2 regions of the Schleiferilactobacillus harbinensis genome follow, and region 1 is predicted to be linked to the other one. Evidence: predicted binding sites of a transcription regulator. Region 1 holds the regulator's gene; the other holds the start of a gene.

Region 1 (3,420 bases):
CCGCCGATATTATCAAAGTAGCGATGATCAATATGGCCCAGGCCTTGAAAGATCAGCATTTGCAAGCCACCATGCTGCTGCAAGTGCACGATGAACTGCTCTTTGAAGCACCGCGGGAAGAAATCCCAATTCTGGAGAAGCTCGTGCCGTCAATCATGGATTCGGCCGTAAAATTAGCAGTACCGCTGAAAGTGGACAGCAGTTTCGGCGATACCTGGTATGATGTGAAGTAACTGAACAGAAAGGGGTCTGGGACACAATGCCAGAATTACCGGAGGTGGAAACGGTCCGCCGCGGTTTGGCGGACACGGTGATCGGCCGAACGGTGCGCTCCGTCAGCAGCGACTGGCCAAAAATTGTCGGCGGCGATTTAGCCGCCTTTCAAGCCGCCGTCACTGGCCGCACGATCACCGGCGTTGATCGCCGGGGCAAGTATTTGCTTTTCCGCTTCAGCGGCGACCGGACGATGGTTTCCCACTTGCGGATGGAGGGCAAATATGCTTACGGCGCCGCCAATGCGCCCAAGGAACGCTTTACCCATGTGATTTTCACTTTCACTGACGGCAGTCAGCTCCGTTACCGCGACATGCGGAAGTTCGGCCGAATGACGCTGGTACCCACCGGCGCCGAAAATCAGGTCCACGGCCTGCGGGACTTGGGACCGGAACCGTTCAGCCCAGAGTTCACCGTGAATTATCTGAAACAGGCGCTGGCCAAGCGCCACGCGGCGATCAAGGGTATTTTGCTGAATCAGACCGTTGTGGCAGGATTAGGCAATATCTATGCGGATGAAGTGCTGTGGCTGGCCCGGATCCATCCGCTGACACCGGCGGACGAGATCTCCGCAGTGAAGATCCGCCGCCTGCATGACGCGATCATCGCCGAATTGCAGCAGGCCATCGCCGCCCACGGGACGACCGTCCATTCCTTTGTGGGCGCGGATGGACAAACAGGGGATTTTCAAAACGCCCTGCACGTCTATGACCGGGAAGGACAACCCTGTGAACGCTGTGGTACAATGATCGTCAAAATTCGAGTGGCTGGCCGGGGGACACATTTCTGTCCCCATTGCCAAAAGCTTCCGCAAAAGAAGGCAGATTAACCATGAGTTACGTGCTTGGCCTCACGGGCAGCATCGCGACCGGGAAGAGCACGGTGGCCCAGATTTTCAAAGAGTGGGGCTATCCCGTCGTGGACGCGGATGCCATTGCCCACGCAGTCGTGGCGCCCGGAAGCGAGGGCTTGGCCCGCATCAAAGAAGCCTTTGGTGCCGGTGTCCTCAATCCAGACGGCAGTTTGAACCGGCATACCCTGGGGCAGATCGTGTTTCACGACCCAGCCCAGCGGCACAAATTAGATCAGCTGAACGGCGGTTTGATTCGGGCAGCGATTCAGGCCGAATTGGACCGGTACCGGGCTGCGGAAGCACCGCTGATCGTCTTGGATATTCCCTTGCTTTACGAGGGCGGTCATTATCTTGCAATGGTGGACGGCGTATTGGTGGCTTATGTACCGGCGGCCCTGGAGAAGGCTCGGCTGATGGAGCGGGACGGGCTGTCGGCGGCGGACGCTGATGCCCGCATCGCTGCCCAGCTGCCGATTGAAGAAAAACGCGCCCGGGCCGATTTTGTCACTGACAATACCGGTCCCTTGGCGGCCCTCTATCCCCAAGTGCAGCAGATCCTGGCCCAAATCGGTATTACCCACACGTTAAGAAATGAGGAATGACTATGCTTTGTCCCCGCTGTCACCACAATAGTTCGCGGGTTATTGATTCTCGACCGGCTGATGGCAACCGGGCGATTCGCCGCCGGCGGGAATGCGAAAACTGCGGTTATCGGTTCACGACCTTTGAACGCGTCGAGCAGACCCCGCTGCTGGTCATCAAAAAGAACGGCACCCGGGAAGAGTTCAACCGGGAAAAGGTACTGAAGGGCGTGATTCGCGCGGCGGAGAAGCGGCCCGTGACCATGGAACAAATGACCGCCCTCGTGGACGCGGTGGAACGCCAATTACGGGAAACCGGCGAAAACGAAGTATCTTCTAAGGATATTGGGGAAGCTGTGATGACCCGCCTGTCGAACATCGACGACGTGGCCTATATTCGTTTCGCCAGTGTCTATCGGCAGTTCAAGGATATGAATGTGTTCATGAAAGAATTACAGGAAATGATGCAGCGGGGCAACCACCATCCGAATCCGGATACTCCGCCGAAGAAAGCGGAGAAGGGGAATAAAAAATGAACGGCCAAGTCGCCAATATCGGCAGCCTGTCGCCTCAAGATGGTTTCCTCGTGACGTCAGCGGACTATCTGAGCGCGTATTCAGAAGAACTGCTGACGTATCTTTATCAACCGCTCACCGGCGCGGTGGGCTTTGCGCTATACCATATTCTGCAAACTTTGGTGCACAGTACTAGTCAGCCGATGGTTCTGTCGGATCGCCTGCCCCACAATTGGCTGATCACCATGCTGGGGGAAGATTTAACGACTTTCTTTGTCGCCCGCAGCAAGCTGGAGGCTTTGGATTTGGTACAGTCATACCGCAAAACCGACCAGATCGGGACATATTACGTGTATGAACTGCACGCTCCATTGCCGCCTCAGGAGTTTTTCCACGAACCGCTGCTCACCGAGTTTTTGCGGGAACAGGTCGGGGATCATCGTTTAGAGCAGATCCGCCAGCATTTTAAAAAGCAAAGTTTTGACCGGACGGGGTACACGAATGTGAGTCAGGATTTCACGACCGTGTTTTCGTCGGAAGTCGAATCGCTGCTCGCGAAGGGGCAAACGCCCGCGGCCCGCACGACTCAGGCGGCGACTAGTGCGCGGCCGCGTTACAGCGCAGCCCAATTGGCTAGCTTTGACTGGGACTTGCTGGCTCAGCAGTTAATGCCCGCCCAGATCAACCGCGACCAGTTGGAGGAGAATGCCCAGCTTATTTTCACCCTGCACGATTTCTATAAAATTGACGAAATCGGCATGGCGCAACTGATTGAAGCCAGCAAAAACATCATGACCAATAGGCTTGAACCGCAGCGCCTGCGGACCATGGCCCGCAAGCAGTATTTGACCCAAGGGGCGCCAGTACCCGCGGTGGATGCTCCGACCAAACCGCGCACCCCGCCAACAGAAGCGGAGGTATTAGATGCAGCGCAGCGGCTTGCGCCAGCAGATTTCCTGCAGTGGCAGCACCAGCGTCTCGGCACGATTATCGGTAAATTTGAGCCGCAGACGGTGATGTCTTTGACCCAGCGCCACGCATTGCCGGATAGTGTGGTGAACGTGCTGATCCATTACTTGGTAACGAATTATCAAATCGTTAATCAAAATTCAATGGATCGCACGGCCAACGATTGGCTGTCCAATCATATCGATACGCCGGAAAAGGCTTTTGCCCATATCCGCGAATTCTTGCAGAG
Region 2 (3,420 bases), 910 kb from region 1:
TTCTGCTTCAAATTCGGGTATTCGCAGTAGTGGATGAAGCCGCCGGCACTGTACTGGGGATAGTCCTTTTCAAAATCCAGCTTCTCAAACGGCGTAACTTTCTTCCGCACATCGTAATGGAAGGAGTTGGTATAGTATTCCTTATCCGTGATGTCCTTGACGATGCCGAACTTCTTCCGGTCGTCCCGGCAGAACGTATCAGTCAGGGATTCACTGGGTGTGCCGTAAACGGAGAAGTGATAGCCGTATTCTTTTTCCCAGGCTTTGCAATGGTCAGCCATGGACTTGACGATGCTGACCGAAAAGGCCTTGGCCTCAGGATCGTGTTCCCAATTGGGACCATAGAACACCGTGCCGACTTCATACAAGCCGATGTAGCCCAAAGAAACAGTAGCCCGGCTGTTGCGGAACAGAGAGTCGACAGTATCCGTGGACGCTAAGCGGTGCCCAAACGCGCCGTACTTGTACAGGATCGGGGCACTCTCCGGGGTCGCTTCTTTCGTCCGCTGGACCTTGTAGACCAAGCCTTGTTTGCAGATGTTCATCCGTTCTTCGAAGATCTCCCAAAACTTCTTTTGATTGCCCTTGGATTCCATGGCGATGCGGGGCAGGTTTACGGTGATCACCCCCAGGTTCATCCGGCCGGCATTCACTTCTTCACCGGTCTTGGGATCTGTCCAGCCTTGCAGGAAGGAGCGGCAGCCCATGGGTGCCTTGAAGGAACCGGTCAGTTTCTTGATCATGTCGTAGGACAACACATCCGGGTACATCCGCTTGGTGGCACACTCAATGGCCAGCTGCTTGATGTCGTAGTTGGGATCGTCGGGGTGCAGATTCAAGCCCTTCTTTAGGGTGAAGACCAGCTTCGGGAAAATGGCCGTGCGTTTTTCTTTGCCCAGACCCAAGATCCGGATCTTCAAAATATCCTTCTGGATCTCCCGTTCGATCCAACTGGTGCCCAGGCCAAACCCAACCGTCACAAACGGCGTCTGGCCCTGGGTTGAATACAGGGTGTTGACCTGATATTCCAAGGTTTGCAAGGCATCATAGATGTCCTTGCGGGTCCGTTCCTTAGCGAAGGCCTCTACCTTGGCCGGATCGTCGGTGAGCTCGCGGGCTTCTTTCAAATGCTTCTGGTAGTTCTTCTCCGCAAACGGCGCCAGCACTTCGTCGGTCCGGTCGCTGGAACAGCCGCCGTATTGGGATGAAGCGACATTGGCGATGATCTGAGTCATTTGGGTGACCGCCACTCCGATACTGTGCGCCGGTTCCACTTCGGCGTTGCCGATGGCGAAGCCGTGGGTCAGCATATATTTGAAATCAATCAAACAGCAGTTGGTTTCAGCCATGTAGGGCGTGTAATCCAAATCGTGCCAGTGGATGTCACCGCGGACGTGGGCATTAGCCACCGCCTTGGGCAGCATCTTCAGACCGATCGCCTTGGCGACGGCCCCAGCGGTCAGATCCCGCTGGGTCGAAAAAACCCGGCTGTCCTTGTTGGCGTTCTCGTTAACGACGGTCTTGTCTTTGCTTAACAGCCGGTCGATCTGGAAATTGACGTCCCGCCGCTGCTTGCGCTTCAGGTCTTGTTGCAGGCGGTACTGGGTGTAGCTTTCTGCCCAATCGTACTTGCCGTCATTGATCAAGGATTGCTCCACGATGTTTTGAATCTCAGAGATTTCGACGTCAGCCGTATAGCGGTCCTGAATTTTTGCCGTCACATCATTGGTGATGTCATCGATGGCATTCGTATCCGCTGGGGACAACTTCCCCACGCTTTGGGCGGCCTTCGTAATCGCCGTTTGAATTTTACTCGCGTCAAAATTGACGATGCGGCCGTCGCGCTTCTTAATTTTAGTCGTAACCGTGTGTACCTCTAACATCGTGGCTCACTCCTTCTTGCAATCCACCACATGTCTGGCCGACCGTACCAGCGATCCGTTCCCAGCCACATCATGTAGTGGTTATGAATTATGATACCACGATATATAGGGGGAATGCACTGAAAACCCAAATGAAAATTACGTACTGAACAGGCTGAAAGCGGTCCAGTATAATCAGTGCAAGGTCTCGCGGGGCTTGATAAATTCTTCGGTATTCTTCTAGTTAAAACGAATTGTATACAGCCAGATTGTGCAGTGCTGAATTGCTGCCAACACCATTGCATGTGGGTCGCTGCAAGCATATTGCTTGTTGCGCCGCGGATTTCCGGCTAAACTGACCCCAAAAAGGAGTGACCATTAATGAAAGCATTCGGTTTTACCCAAGGCGGCGGGCCCACTGCCTTGCAGGAATTCGATATTGCCGCTCCGCACCCGGCCAATGATCAGGTTTTGATTGACGTTGCCGCCATCGGCCTAAATAATCGGGAGCGCCTTTCCCGGGAACAGGGCAGCTTAGGCGGTCCGACGATTCCCGGCCGGGACGCGGCCGGCATTGTGACCGCCGTCGGCAGCAATCATGCAACCTTTCAAATCGGCGACCGGGTCGTGGCCCATGTCCAGCAAAGCTATGCCGCCCAAGTCACCGCATCGGTACGCAGCACGGCCAAACTGCCCGCACAGCTCAGTTTCACCACCGCGGCTGCACTAGTGACGCCCGGAGTCACGGCCTACCGCATTGTCTATACCTTTGGCCGCATTCGAGCCGGTGAAACAGTGATTGTCAAAGGGGCTTCCGGCGGCGTGGGGTCTCTAGTCGTCCAGCTGGCTAACCAGGTCGGGGCGACCGTCATCGGCGTAGCCAGTGCTCGGAATAAACTGCTGGTGGAAAAATTGGGCGTGGATCGCTTTGTCGCTTACGATCAAGCGGACATCAGCACCGTCCTTGCCGCCACCGCCGACATTGTCGTCAATGTGGCGATGAATGGCGCCGGCGGCGACCAGGACGTGGCCATGGTCAAACCCGGCGGCCGCATCATTTCAGTCAGCCATCGCTCCCCGCGGTTGCCCGCCGGCATCACCTTCCAGCATACTTATCCCGGGGATGACACCGACAGTGCGGCCCTGCCCCAGCTGGTCCAAGAAGCCGCGGCAGGTCAGCTGACGGTGCCGATTGATCACGTGTTTCCTTTCACTCTGGCGGGATTTGTGGCCGCCCATGAAGCATTAGACAGCCAGCACACCGGCCGGATCGTCGTCGCCAAAGAACTGCCCACGTTATAATAAGTTAAAAAGGGGGAATTGCTGTGGATCAAGTTTTTATTTTTGTCTTGATGCTGGCTGCCGTGGTTGTGGCCAACGTCTTAGCGAAACACCTGCCCAAGATCCCGCTGCCCTTCTGGCTCATCGGCTTGGGCATGGGATTAGCCATTTTCCCTTTCTTCCGCAACTTTACTCTGGACCCTTCGGTGTTCTCCTTTGCCATCATCGCGCCGCTGCTGTTTAACGAAGGGCAGAATGCCTCCCGATTATGGATCGG

Evidence for each region. Region 1 encodes NrdR, which represses ribonucleotide reductase genes. Its sites were predicted from a motif close to ACACNATATATNGTGT; they were not measured.
Region 2: nrdD (anaerobic ribonucleoside-triphosphate reductase) is a predicted target of NrdR. The motif match lies at 1,949-1,964, and genes of this name have one in related genera.

The regions. Positions count from the first base shown of each region.
Region 1 covers NZ_CP041364.1:544,300-547,719, forward strand. The annotation lists gene polA (DNA polymerase I) at 1-233, shown strand, start outside; gene mutM (bifunctional DNA-formamidopyrimidine glycosylase/DNA-(apurinic or apyrimidinic site) lyase) at 260-1,102, shown strand; gene coaE (dephospho-CoA kinase) at 1,105-1,728, shown strand; gene nrdR (transcriptional regulator NrdR) at 1,731-2,243, shown strand; gene FMM01_RS03040 (DnaD domain protein) at 2,240-3,420, shown strand, end outside.
Region 2 covers NZ_CP041364.1:2,923,661-2,927,080, reverse strand. The annotation lists gene nrdD (anaerobic ribonucleoside-triphosphate reductase) at 1-1,883, opposite strand, end outside; gene FMM01_RS14455 (quinone oxidoreductase family protein) at 2,244-3,164, shown strand; gene FMM01_RS14450 (cation:proton antiporter) at 3,188-3,420, shown strand, end outside.